2 regions of the Bacillus capparidis genome follow, and region 2 is predicted to be linked to the other one. Evidence: predicted binding sites of a transcription regulator. Region 2 holds the regulator's gene; the other holds the start of a gene.

Region 1 (6,582 bases), 570 kb from region 2:
TTCCAGCCATGTATCAGAAGTCAATGAAATGGTCACAGAAAGCGGAAAGAAGATGACCTCTGTGAATCTGTTGTTTGATGAGATTGTTGAAAACATGAAAATGAGCAAAATCGAGGACAGCCAGATTAATCAAGAGGTGTTCTCCTTTATCAATGATCTTGAGGACGTAAAGGGTGCGATTTCTCACGTATCAGCTTCTATCGATTCGTTAATGGACCTTACAAACAGGTAATGGGTAGCTGAACTCTATTGGACAAGAGTCTTCATATTAGAAAATAAGAAAGCCGATCCGTAAAGGATCGGCATTATGTGTTTTCCAACAGTTTCTGGTATTCTCTTGATAAAGCTATGAAAGCCTCTTCATCTCGATTATCCAGAGCCTTATTTATCTTTTCAGTTAGTGTTGTCAAGCGCCGCGTAAATAACGCTTCGTCCAAAACCATTTGAATATAAACATCAAGCATCGTCACATCAAGTTCATTGCCCTTTTGAGTGTTACGGGACTTCATGAGCTCAGCATACGTTTTTTTCTCTTTCATAGAGATTCCCCCTGATGCCTTTTTTATATTATATGGACTTTTGGCGAAAAAATCAATAAATATTTAAAATTTTTAGACAAGTTGTACAGGGAGTCGAGTGGATAGAAGGTTTTTTGAAAAATAGCAGTCTAAAAGACCTAATTTATACGCGGAAAATGCAGAAATACGCATGGTTTGGAAAATATATTGTAAAATTATAGATAAATGTATATATTAATGGTAGATTAATAGTATAATATACCTATCAAAACCAGGAGGTATGCAATTGAATCCTAATAATGATGAAATCAGAAAATCGTACGAGGTAAATAGTTCAACCATTGCAGTGTTGCCTCTGCAAAAAGAAAAAAGCATTTACTCGCTTGTGATTGAGACAGAAAAGTCATTCCAGGTCAAATTGAAACCAATGCAAATTATTGACCGAAGCTGTCGCTACTATGGGTCAAGCTATGCTGGAAGAAAAGCGGGAACCTTTGAAATGATTAACGTTTCCCATAAACCGCCAATAGCGGTTGACCACGTTAATAATATTTTTATGTTTCCAACCTTTTCCTCAAGCCGTCCACAATGCGGATGGGTTTCGCTTAAGCATGTGGATGACTGTAATTCTACAGAATTGGATAACACGAAAGTCCTTTTAAAGAACGGCCGCACCTTAGAGATCCCTGTTTCATCCGCCTCTTTTAAACATCAAGTCCAACGTACAGCATGGCTTAGAACCAAATTTTTGGATCGACTTGAAACAAAAACTGCAAACCTGCCTGATTTTATGGAATTATCTCCAGAAAACCAAGCCAAGCTTTTCTACGATTACATCCTGCGTGAAATAAGAAAAAGGTACTAGCTTTAAGAATTATTACCTCAGTAATTTTCATTGGAGCAGGGGTATTCTGATGGCTAAGTTATAGTCTGCCCCGGGTATTTATGCAAAGCATGCTAAGAAGGGTCGGCTTTAAATAAATAATGCTCTAATAAAAGATTCACCTGCTCACGGATACGGGGATTGAAATACTTATGCATTTCCTCGTATCCGTCATAAAGAAATGAGTACTTCGTAAATCCTTCATCCTGTTTGACCTTTCGTATCCGAATTCTTTTCCTCCTAAGCTCTTGTTTTACTTCAGATAAATCCTTTAGTGCTAATTTCAGCGATTCCTCGATAAGATGTAAATAAGGATCCTTTAATTTAAAAGGTCCTTCTTTAATGAACGTTAGATCACGGTTTAAAATAGCGATAGCCATCGGGAGGTAAATGGCTTGTTCAATCATGTTTTGGATATTTGATGGAATTCTTGACATATCCTTACCTTCTTTCCTCCAAGTAGCGAACGTATGTTCTTTTCTTATTTTACATATTTTCTGTTATTATTTCAAGAGAGCGAAAAATGAAACGAATGATTTAAAGTTTTTTGATAAATGTGTAGAATAAAGAGAGACGAATCTTAAGGAGTATCGAAGTGCAAGAATTCCTCAATTTTTTTTCGAATGAAAATTTAACAGAGCTGTTTAAATCCTATCGGGCTTTCGGTCCGTTTATTGCGATATTATTGCCATTTATTGAGGCGTTTCTTCCGTTTTTGCCTCTGGTTGTTTTTGTGGTTGCCAATACCAATTCGTTTGGATTGTGGCAAGGGTTTGTCTTAAGTTGGCTCGGTTCGTCAGCGGGTGCATTTTTTGTTTTCTTTTTGGTTCGACGTTTTGGACAAGAGCGGTTGCTTGGTTTTGTTCGCAGACACAAGTCCGTGCGAAGACTGATGCACTGGGTGGAAAGAAGAGGGTTTGGTCCGTTGTTTTTGCTCCTTTGCTTTCCGTTTACTCCTTCTTCTGCAGTAAATGTTGTCGCGGGTCTGTCAAAAATAGGTGTTTGGCAATTTTTGCTCGCCGTGTTTGCCGGAAAGCTTGTGATGATTTTTATGATCAGCTTTATCGGTTACGATTTACAAGCGCTAATCACTCAACCTATACGATCAATTATTGCTGCTTCGGTCATTTTTCTTTTGTGGATTATTGGAAAACGTCTTGAACAGCGTCTTAATGTGAAGTTCGTGAAGAGGGAAAACGAGAGAGAGGAGCGTTGATAGTGAAAAAAAAATTCTGGGTGATTGCAGGAGTAGCTTGTCTTGTGTTGGGAATACAAGTGAAAAATGTAGTCTTTATTGAATACAAGGTAGAAGGAATCAGCATGAACCCAACCTTTCAAGAGGGAAACGAGCTTGTGATTAATAAGTACGCCCATCATTTCAAAACAATCAAGCGCTTCGATATCCTTTTATTTAATGGTCCTGAAAATAATGTTTATATCAAACGAGTGATCGGACTGCCGGGAGATACGATTGAATATGACAAGGATCAGCTGTATGTGGACGGAAAACCTGTTAATGAACCTTTTCTTAAGGATTTAAAGACAGTTAATCAAGGCTACCCGTTAACAGGTGATTTTACTTTGAAAGAAGTAACAGGTGAAAAGGAAGTTCCGGAGAATAGTTATTTTGTAATGGGAGACAACCGAATACACAGCTTTGACAGCCGTCATTTCGGATTTATTTCAAATCGTGATGTAGTGGGGATTGTATCGGATTAATTACGATACGTTTAAAAGGAGGGGGATTTATTCACTCTTCTTTTTTTGTATATGAAAATTCCCCGGGCAATGAATTGGTAACGCGTTCTTTTTTTGCGAAAAAAGCTTGAAAAAAAGATGATTGTGTATTACTGTATATAAACATATAAACACTATTGGAGGGAACAACGTGGCAAATCAAAAACAATTGTGGGGGCTCGTGGCGTATGAATTAAAGGTAACTCCTGTGAATCAGCTGCTGCGCCAGCTTTTTATGGCTGCTATCATTGCTTTTTTCTTTGGTTTTTTTATTGACCGGGATATAAAAAATTGGGGAGCCGTCATCGCAGATTTGGTCTTATGTATCTTTGTTATGTTTTATCCGTATTCAGGGAGGCTCCAAATTTTCAGAGTGGTGAAAATAAAAAGCCATCTATATGCCAATGCATTTTATGTTCAAGCCTCCATGCTGCCGATTAAGCAGGAGGTCTTGCTGGCAAGCCGTTTAATCCTTTCTTTTTTCTATACGTTTCTCACGGCAGTTGTGGGGGTATCAGGAGCGTTCCTTTTACCTAACAGTAACCCTCTCTTCTCAGAGCTTTCTTTGGGCCAATCAGTCGCATTTATTCTCTTGTGGGCACTTATTGCAGCATCAGCAGGAGCATTCTTAGCCGCAGGAGATGTTGGCGGCAAATATTCTATAAAACAGCTTATCAACTACAATGTATTGCTTTATTCGAGTGTCATTATTCTTTTCGCAGCACTTCATTTCTTTACTGGGAAAGGGTTGGTTGGATGGTCGTTCGATATCGTGACAAATGCTCCATTCCTATCAGTTTGCATCGCTTTGCTAGTTTTCCTTATCAGTAATGTACTTGCTTTTCTTGAAGCGAAAAGGTTGGCAAAGAAGGTAGATTATCATGTGTAAACTGAGGGCAAGGAGCAATCATGTATGAAACTTCCAATACAAATCGAGGAAAATTCCAGAGAGCCGATTTATCATCAGATTGAAACTCAGCTAACGGCGCTCATTGTTTCCGGACATTTAAGGCCCGGAGATTCTCTGCCTTCCATAAGAACACTTGCCAAGGACTTAGCATGCAGCGTCATTACAACGCGTCGTGCCTACCAAAACCTTGAACAGAGCGGCTACATAAAAACGTCCCAAGGAAAAGGGACCTTTGTAGCTGAGATTGAAGCAGGGGAGATTGCTGAAACGAAAAAAATGACCGTCATGCAAACACTGGATCGGGCAGTCAAGGTTGCGATGCAGCACGACTATACGCTGGAAGAAATTAAAGAAATGGCAGAAGAAATCATCAGAAAATATATGGAGGAGAAAAAATGAACGGGATACTGATCAATCAGATTCAAAAAACGGTAGACAAGCACTTTTCCTTAGGGCCGATTCAAACCGAACTTCCGGCCGGCAGCGTGATTGCGTTAGCAGGTCAGAACGGTTCTGGAAAATCGACACTGCTGCAGCTTCTGGCTGGGCTAATCAAGTCCGAGCAAGGAGAAGTAATTATTTTTGGCCATAAGGCCGGCAGTTTGGAAGCGAAAAAAGATACGGCTTATCTTTCTCAAGGGATGGAGCTGTATGGTAAATTCTCTCCTTTGCAGATTGCTAATTTATACAGGCTTTCGTTTGACGATTGGTCGGAGGAATCGTTTATTGAATATATGAAAAGCTTTAAGATACCGATCAAGAAGAAGCTGGATTCTTTATCGGGGGGTATGCAAAGAAAAGCAATGCTCGGCCTGCATCTTAGCCGAAGCTCCAAGCTTTTTCTGATGGATGAACCGTATGCTGGCTTGGATTTTGAAAGCCAGACAGCTCTGGATCAGGAAATCGTGAACTATATGGAGCGCGGAGAGGGACAGACGATATTGTTTTCGACCCATTCCGGTGATGAAATGAAACGAGTCGCTGACTATATCCTGCTTATCGAAGAAGGGAAAATGCTTGGTTTTTATGAAAAGGACCAGCTTCAAGAATCCTGGAAGCGAATATGGATATCTCAACCTATCCATTCAAACGAACCGACTCCGGGCATAGTGCGGGTGGAATCAAGAGGGACAGAGCTGATAACTGAGAATCATGTTGCGACTATGGAGACTTTGAAAAACTATGGGATAGATATAGTGCATACACAGGCGATAGAGCTTAGAGAGATTTTGACAGAGCTAAGTAAAAAAACAGCTAAACAGCATTAAAAAGACAGAACTTAGAATCAGGTTCTGTCTTTTTTCTTCGTGCCGCTCCAATCATCTCGTTTTCAAGGAATGAATTTTTTTCCTTTTTACCCTCTCTGTCCTTAAATGCAGAAATCGAAACAACGGCGGGAGCATGGCAATAACCAATATAAGCCTCAAAACCTGAACAGTTACGACAAAAGTCGAATCTGCATGCAAGGCGACTGAAGTGCTGGCCATTTCAGCTATTCCGCCGGGTGAGAAGGCGAGAATAGAGGTTGTCAGTGAAATTCCTGTCACCTTGGAGACGACTAAGGCGCATAAAAGCATGGCGATAACGAAGCCGATTGAACCAGTAAAAGCAACGGTTAGCGTTTTTCGTACACCTCTGAACATTTCTTTATGAAAACGGGAGCCAATCGAAGCGCCTAAAAAAAGCTGGGAAATAACATTCATCCCCTGCGGCCACCAAGCCGTAGGCTCAAACCCGAGTGCTCCGCTGATGACTTGCGTAATAGCAACAGCGAGCATACTACCCAGCAGCCAGCGGGCAGGAATTCTAAGTTTTTTTCCTGCAAAAGCGCCTGCCCATGCAATTAAGAAAAAGCAGACCGTGATCCCAATGCCTGCTAACGAGAGTTGTCCAGTTGCTGATGCGGGAATCGCTGCTGGTGCGGCAGGTGAAGAACCACCGATGTCATGAGAGTGCAGGAAGAAAACTAAAATCGGAATCGTCAAAACGACAAGCAGCACCCGGATGGTTTGAACCAATGTGACGGTCGCTGTATTGGCGCCAACCTCCTGAGCAATTCCCGGCATCGCAGACATGCCGCCAGGAGCTGTACCGACAAAGCTTGTCAATATGTCGCTTTGACTGAATCGATACAGATACAAACCTGTAAGCAAGGCGAAAACGATGGATAAGATCAGCATGATGGTTACCGTCAGCCAGTTCTCCAAAAAAATAGAAACGACCGATCCGTTCAATTTCTGTCCGAGCTCGACCCCTAATATCAATTGGCCAAGGTTCAGCCAAAGCTTATTAACCCCTTTCCCGGCATCGGGAATTCCTGACCAAGCCGGGCGTAAAAATGAAAAAAAGCACGCTGCCATGAGAGTCCCAATCATCCATCCAATGGACATCCCCGTTAATGAGAGAAGAAAACCGCCGCATGTACAGAGAAGAATAAACCATATATCACGAAGGATCAGCTTGTTTCCTTTCAATAAAAACCCTTCTTCCTTTTCTATAAAAAATAGTTCATTTAGTAAAATAATTTCTTCTTT
Region 2 (6,582 bases):
AGATAGTTTCCGCTTCATAATCGCCGCTTGCAAGCACTTCAATATGTCGATCCTTCATCATAAATGTGGCACAGCCTCTACCATTTGGCATTACTGCTCTGTATAAAGAATTAATTTGGACGAAATCAAGCTGGTTCAATTCAACATTCAATTTTTGATGCATAGAAAGCATAGGTATCGGCTTAGTAATATAGTCCACTTGTTTAGATACAAGTATATACTCATCCCGTGTGAGGTTTGTCCAATGATAGTCACGAAAAAGATGGTACATAACGGATTCCCTTCCAAAATAGTGAGAAGCAAATTCATCCTCGATTAAATAAGTGTAATAGTGACGGTCCATTCCCCGCATCTCCTTTCATGCCGGTAACCCTTCATTTTAAGCTCTATTATACAAAATAGTATAATCAAGGATTGTCATTTGGTGGCAAGAGAGAAGACTATTTTTGTCGAACAAAAAAAAGAGAATGAAAACTCATTCTCTTTTTCCTCACTTACTTATTTAAAAGATTTTTAACTCGGTTTACAACATTAGAAGTTGTAAATCCAAACTCTTTGATAATGGTATCACCAGGAGCAGATGCGCCAAATTGATTGATGCCGAGAATATCTCCCTCTGATCCTGTGTACCTTTCCCAACCAAATGGGGAAGCCATTTCAATCGCTAAACGTTTTGTAACCTGTGATGGCAGTACAGACTCTTTATATTCATCTGATTGGCTTTCAAACCGATTCCACGAAGGCATGCTGACAACGGAAACATCGATATTTTCTTTAGCAAGCTCTTCCTGTGCGGCTAATGCAAGGTTTACCTCTGAACCAGTAGCAAGAAGCAAAGCATCTGCCTGTTCATTTTTACTTGCAGAGACAACGTATGCTCCTTTTGACACACCTTCAAACGCAGTGTCTGCAGACTGATCAATCGTTTCAAGGTTTTGCCTTGTCAAAACAAGTGCAGTAGGATGCGTTTCAGATGAAACAGCAAGCTTCCAAGCAGCAGCCGTTTCATTCGCATCAGCAGGACGGATAACTGACAAATTAGGCATCGCGCGTAATGAAGGAAGCTGTTCAATCGGCTCATGCGTCGGTCCATCTTCGCCGACTGCTACACTATCATGAGTAAACACATAGGTAACAGGCAATCCCATGAGAGAAGCAAGGCGGATAGCTGGACGCAAGTAGTCAGAGAATACAAAGAACGTTCCGGCAAACACTCGTAATCCGCCATGCAGCGCCATTCCATTCAAAGCGGCTCCCATTGCAAATTCACGAACACCGAACCAAATATTTTTCCCTGAATAATCAGCAGCTGAAAAATCTTTGGCATTCTTTATTGTTGTTTTGTTGGATCCTGCTAGGTCTGCAGAGCCACCGAAGAAAAACGGAAGGTTCTTTGCAATACCGTTAAGTGCCTCTCCGGAAGAAGCTCTTGTTGCAAGCTTGCTACCTTTCTCGTATACAGGGATATCCTTGTCCCAGCCTTCCGGAAGCTCTCCTTTTATACCTGCTTCAAGCAGCGCGGCAAGCTCTGGATATTCTTTTTTATATTCAGAAAATAACGCGTTCCATTCGCTTTCTTTTTTCTTCCCAGATTCCTTAATCTCAGTTTGGAAATGGTCATACACTTCTGAAGGAACATAAAAATCCTCATCATATGTCCACTTATAGGCTTCTTTTGTCAATTTGGTTTCATCAAGACCAAGCGGAGCTCCGTGAACCCCGGATGTTCCTGCGCGGTTAGGAGAACCAAAGCCAATGGTTGTTTTAATTTCAATCAATGTAGGCTGTGATTGGTTTTGTTTTGCTTTTTCAATTGCAGCTGAAATTTCTTCAACATTATTTCCGTCTTTGATGTAAAGTACTTCCCAATTCAAAGCTTCAAAGCGCTGTTTTACATCCTCTGAGAAGGATTGATGAAGTTCTCCGTCCAAAGAAATATCATTGGAATCATACATGACGATAAGGCGACCCAATTTTAAATGTCCGGCTAAAGACGCCGCTTCATTAGAAATGCCCTCCATCAAGTCTCCATCTCCGCAAATGGCATATGTAAAGTGATCTACAATATTAAAATGATCACGGTTGTAAGTCTCTGCCAAATGACGTTCTGCTAATGCCATTCCGACTGCCATTCCGATTCCTTGTCCAAGTGGACCCGTTGTTGCATCTACTCCAGCAGTATGGCGGAATTCAGGATGACCAGGCGTCTTGCTTCCCCATTGTCTGAAGCTTTTCAGGTCATCAATTGTCAAATCGAAACCGCTTAAATGCAGCATGCTGTACAAAAGTGCAGAACCGTGACCTGCTGAAAGAACAAAACGGTCTCTGTTAAACCATTCAGGATTTTCCGGGTTAATATTCAAATGCTTGGCCCATAAAGAATACGTCATTGGAGCAGCTCCCATAGGCATTCCTGGATGGCCAGAGTTGGCTTTATCTACAGCGTCTATAGACAGTGTCCGAATTGTTGCAATAGATTTTGATTCGATTGAATTTGACATAGTTATCCCCTTTCTTGTGCTTTATTCACTACACTATTTTATCATAAAACTCTCTAAATGTTTTCACAACTTTTTTGTGTGGTTTAAGAAAAAGGAATTATTTCCTTAAAGAGAGAGTAAAACTCAGTCGAAAAAGCAAATATGAATAAAGAACTGTCGGATTAATGAAGATCCTTTCGCTTCTCGTTTTTTAATTTCTCAGGAGTCACATCCTGTCCGTTAGGATCAATAACTGTAACGCCTTTTAACGTTTTTTTCATAGAAGAACGGAAGCTTTTTAAATATTCTTCACGCAATTTCTTCTGTTCAGCCTGCTCTTCAGCTGTAATTTGTCCTGACTTTGACTTATTTGAAAGTTCATTTATTCTGGCAATCTTATCTTTGGAAAGCATAACCTTCTCCTTCAAGTGGTTTATTCATACATCCTACTAAATAAGAATGCAAATTTCAACCAAACGGTTTTAGGTTATGGGCGTTCGTTCGTTTGCTCCTCTTTTTGTATGTATTCCTGGTACCGACGATGGACAGTGGCTTTCGAAACGTCATAGCCAACCCCTCTTAACGTAGCAGCAATCTCATGGAACGTCAGCTTTCGTGCCCGTAACCGAACGATTTCCTCCAGCGGTACATCCTTTCGTTCTTTTCCTGTACCGTCATGAAAAGGAACTAAGTGATCTTGCGGGCGATAGCCATTTTTTACAGCCTTTTTCATACCCCTTTTTATTTTGAGGTTATGCAGTTTGCGTTGATACTCTTCGACAATACTAACAATCTCTAAAACCATAGAATCAGCCTCCGAGAGCTCAAGCTCCCCTCGATGGGAAATTGAAAAAATCCTTGCACCTTCTTTATATATACAATGCAAAAGGGCGATTTTAGCATTTCCTCTTCCCAGCCTTGTTTCATCCTGGATTAGCACAGCATCTGCCTTAAATTCTTTCATACTGTCAAGCAGCTCAAACACACCCTGCCGGTCTAGATCGTAGCCGCTGGCTTTTTCTGATATTGTCCGAACAACTGTCATATTGTTTTCAGCAGCTAGTCCTGCCAGCTCCTCCAGCTGCCTTTTTAAAGAGGTTTCCTGCTGTTCTTTTGTTGTGCTCACACGAGCATAAATAATTGCTGTTTTCATCTTCTCTGCTTATCCTCCGGTCATTCGACAGTAGCGAGCTGATATGTGGACGGATGTTCCTTTTCAACGGGCAGCACCAAAATATCACCTGGTTTAATAGAATCCGTGGTCAAATGGTTTCTTTCAGTTACCCACTCAATAAAAGCTTGTTTGCTCAATGACTGTTTATCCTCCATCAATTCAGCTAAGTTCCAAAGACTGTCACCTTCTTGAACTTCAATCTTAACATAATTCTCATCACTGCTGCTTTTCCCTAAGAAAGATATAAAAGATATAGACACGCATAAAGTGAAAGCAAATAGACAGAAAAAAATAAATGATTCCTTCTTCACGCTGATCTCCCCCTTGATAGAATGTGTGTTCGTATGATTATTTTCAGTATAAGGGGGAACAAATGTTTCTGTCAATCGTTTTTTTCGAACCTATGTTTGTACTTTAAGGAAAAACATGCTATAATTTGTGTAAAATAGACGTACAGAGGTGAATATTTTGTCAAAGCTCTCAAAAAGGCAACTCGATATATTGCAATTTATAAAAGAAGAGGTTAAACGCAAAGGTTATCCGCCCTCTGTTAGAGAAATCGGTGAAGCAGTCGGCCTTGCTTCAAGTTCCACTGTGCACGGACATTTAGCAAGGCTCGAAACAAAAGGGTTGATCAGGCGTGATCCTACCAAGCCTAGAGCAATTGAAGTTTTGGAGGACGAGGTAGTCCAAATCCCTCAGAGCCAGGTCGTTACTGTACCAGTAATCGGTAAGGTAACTGCTGGAAGCCCAATTACTGCCGTAGAAAATATCGAGGAATATTTCCCGCTGCCAGATCGCCTTGTTCCTCCTGATGAAAATGTATTTATGTTGGAAATTATGGGTGAAAGTATGATTGAAGCCGGAATTCTTGATAAGGATTACGTTATTGTTAAGCAGCAAACCACTGCAAACAACGGGGATATTGTAGTTGCGATGACGGATGATGATGAAGCGACAGTAAAACGTTTTTTCAGGGAAGATAATTACATTCGCTTGCAGCCTGAAAATTCACTGATGGAGCCAATCATTTTACAAAATGTCAGTATTTTAGGGAAAGTAATCGGCGTATACAGAACGATTCATTAATAAAGAAAGAAGTGCAGAAAATTCGCACTTCTTTCTTTATTTAAAATATCTTAAAGGAATTCAATTAAGTTGCCTTTTGCGCATCATGAATTTAGAAACAATTGAATCTGTCGTGTTAAATGAAATGAATCTATCACCTCTCTCTTTTTATGAGCTTAATTCACTTAATTCACTTCCATAAAGCCTTTGGCGATCTCAGCAATACGCTCATAACCGTTATTGTTTGGATGAAGGCCGTCCCAAGTATATGTATTTAAGGTCAGCTTTGTGATACCGCTTACAGAATATAAGTCTAGGACCGGCACGGCATACATCTGGCCAACTGCTTTTATGGCATTTACATAATCAATCAGCTTATGGCCTGCTGGATTTATGTAATTCACATCATATCCAGCATTGTCCCTTTGTAACGGAGTCCATAAATAGATTTTTATAGTTGGTTTTCTCGTTAGAAGGTTTTCAAGTAATGAGCGATAAGCGCCGTAAAACGTAAAAGTATCAAATTCCGTATCGCCAATTGCTCCTAATGATCCGATTGGCTTGTTTAATTTATAATCGTTCGTTCCAGCAAAAATTGTGATGACATCAATATTATTCAGATTTTGTGCCTCTCCTACTACATGAGTTGAACCTTCATCATTGGCGGTCATCGTTTTTCCGGAAACTCCTCGATTGATATATTCTGCAAACCCCATAGTTTCCTTCATGATCGTTTGATACCCGCGAAGAAATACACCGTTGTAAAAGGTCTGGTCAAATTCTGTAATGCTATCCCCTAATGTAAGCCATACCTTGTTTTCCCACTTGCTTAATGTATTCATACTCAACCTGCCCCCGTTCTCAGAAAAGTTCTTGTTATTACTTCCTCATACATTCATCATATTATTTATTCTTCATTTTTGAAAATCTTTTTTGCATTCTAAACTCGCCATCATGAAAAATTCCCAATTGTATATAATTCTTTTAGTAGTTAATTATATGAACAACTTGGAAAATGAAAGATAGTCGACTCTTTGCCATCATGGATTTCCTATCTGTCATTTCGTCAAACGAGGTGTTAGAAGTGTTTTCTTTTGTCGTCAATTTAATATTTATCTTTGTTGTATTTATTTTTGCAGTGAAATTTTTGGGGAAATCTGCTCTTGCACAGCTTACTCCCTACGATTTTGGAGCAATCATTTTTTTATCTTATTTAGCTTTTGAAGCAATTAAAATAGACGGAATTGTACAAGCGCTGATTGGTATGATTGTCGTTACGTGTGTGCACCTGATTATTTCAAAGCTAAGCTTGTACAATTGGATTAATCAATTTATTATTGGGAATCCGACAATTCTTATTAAACATAGCGAGGTTATATACAATAACTTAAGGAAGAACAAATATTCATTGGCAGAATTATTATCGAATCTAAGAGCGTCAGGATACCCGGATATCCAAGATATTGAATATGCGATATTGGAACCTAATGGGGAAATCAGCATATTACCTAAAAAAGAGTTAGTGCCCGTTACTCCGAAGGATTTACATATAAATGTTGAATACAAAGGATTGCCAATTGCCGTTGTGATTGAGGGGAAGATTCAAAAGAAAAATTTAAAATTAATTAATAAGAACGATGAATGGTTAAAAAAGGAATTGGCGGCGAATGGATACCAGCAAATAAAACATATAATTTACGCTTCAGTTAGAGGCACAGATCATTCACTAACCGTTAACACTATAGAGAATAACAAACTTTAAGCACCATAACTTGTTTATAATTTTATGCCCGGAGTGTAACATGTCTATCTGTTTTTTGGTTGGCTTAGGCTAGAGAAAGGATCAACACAACAACAACC

The links. Region 2 encodes LexA, which represses DNA repair genes until DNA is damaged. Its sites were predicted from a motif close to CGAACATATGTTCG; they were not measured.
Region 1: the regulator LexA is predicted to act here: its motif matches at 1,865-1,878, upstream of JOC74_RS00200 (YhjD family protein).

The regions. Positions count from the first base shown of each region.
Region 1 covers NZ_JAFDST010000001.1:33,470-40,051, forward strand. Annotated here, with positions in the region: gene JOC74_RS00185 (methyl-accepting chemotaxis protein) at 1-232, shown strand, start outside; gene JOC74_RS00190 (IDEAL domain-containing protein) at 306-539, opposite strand; gene JOC74_RS00195 (competence protein ComK) at 805-1,383, shown strand; gene JOC74_RS00200 (YhjD family protein) at 1,476-1,838, opposite strand; gene JOC74_RS00205 (TVP38/TMEM64 family protein) at 1,997-2,617, shown strand; gene lepB (signal peptidase I) at 2,620-3,120, shown strand; gene JOC74_RS00215 (hypothetical protein) at 3,290-4,027, shown strand; gene JOC74_RS00220 (GntR family transcriptional regulator) at 4,052-4,447, shown strand; gene JOC74_RS00225 (ATP-binding cassette domain-containing protein) at 4,444-5,316, shown strand; gene JOC74_RS00230 (AbrB family protein) at 5,368-6,522, opposite strand.
Region 2 covers NZ_JAFDST010000001.1:598,577-605,158, reverse strand. Annotated here, with positions in the region: gene sirA (sporulation inhibitor of replication protein SirA) at 1-343, opposite strand, end outside; gene tkt (transketolase) at 495-2,501, opposite strand; gene JOC74_RS03000 (DUF896 domain-containing protein) at 2,663-2,893, opposite strand; gene JOC74_RS02995 (YneB family resolvase-like protein) at 2,968-3,633, opposite strand; gene yneA (cell division suppressor protein YneA) at 3,654-3,965, opposite strand; gene lexA (transcriptional repressor LexA) at 4,123-4,743, shown strand; gene JOC74_RS02980 (SGNH/GDSL hydrolase family protein) at 4,908-5,564, opposite strand; gene JOC74_RS02975 (DUF421 domain-containing protein) at 5,765-6,484, shown strand.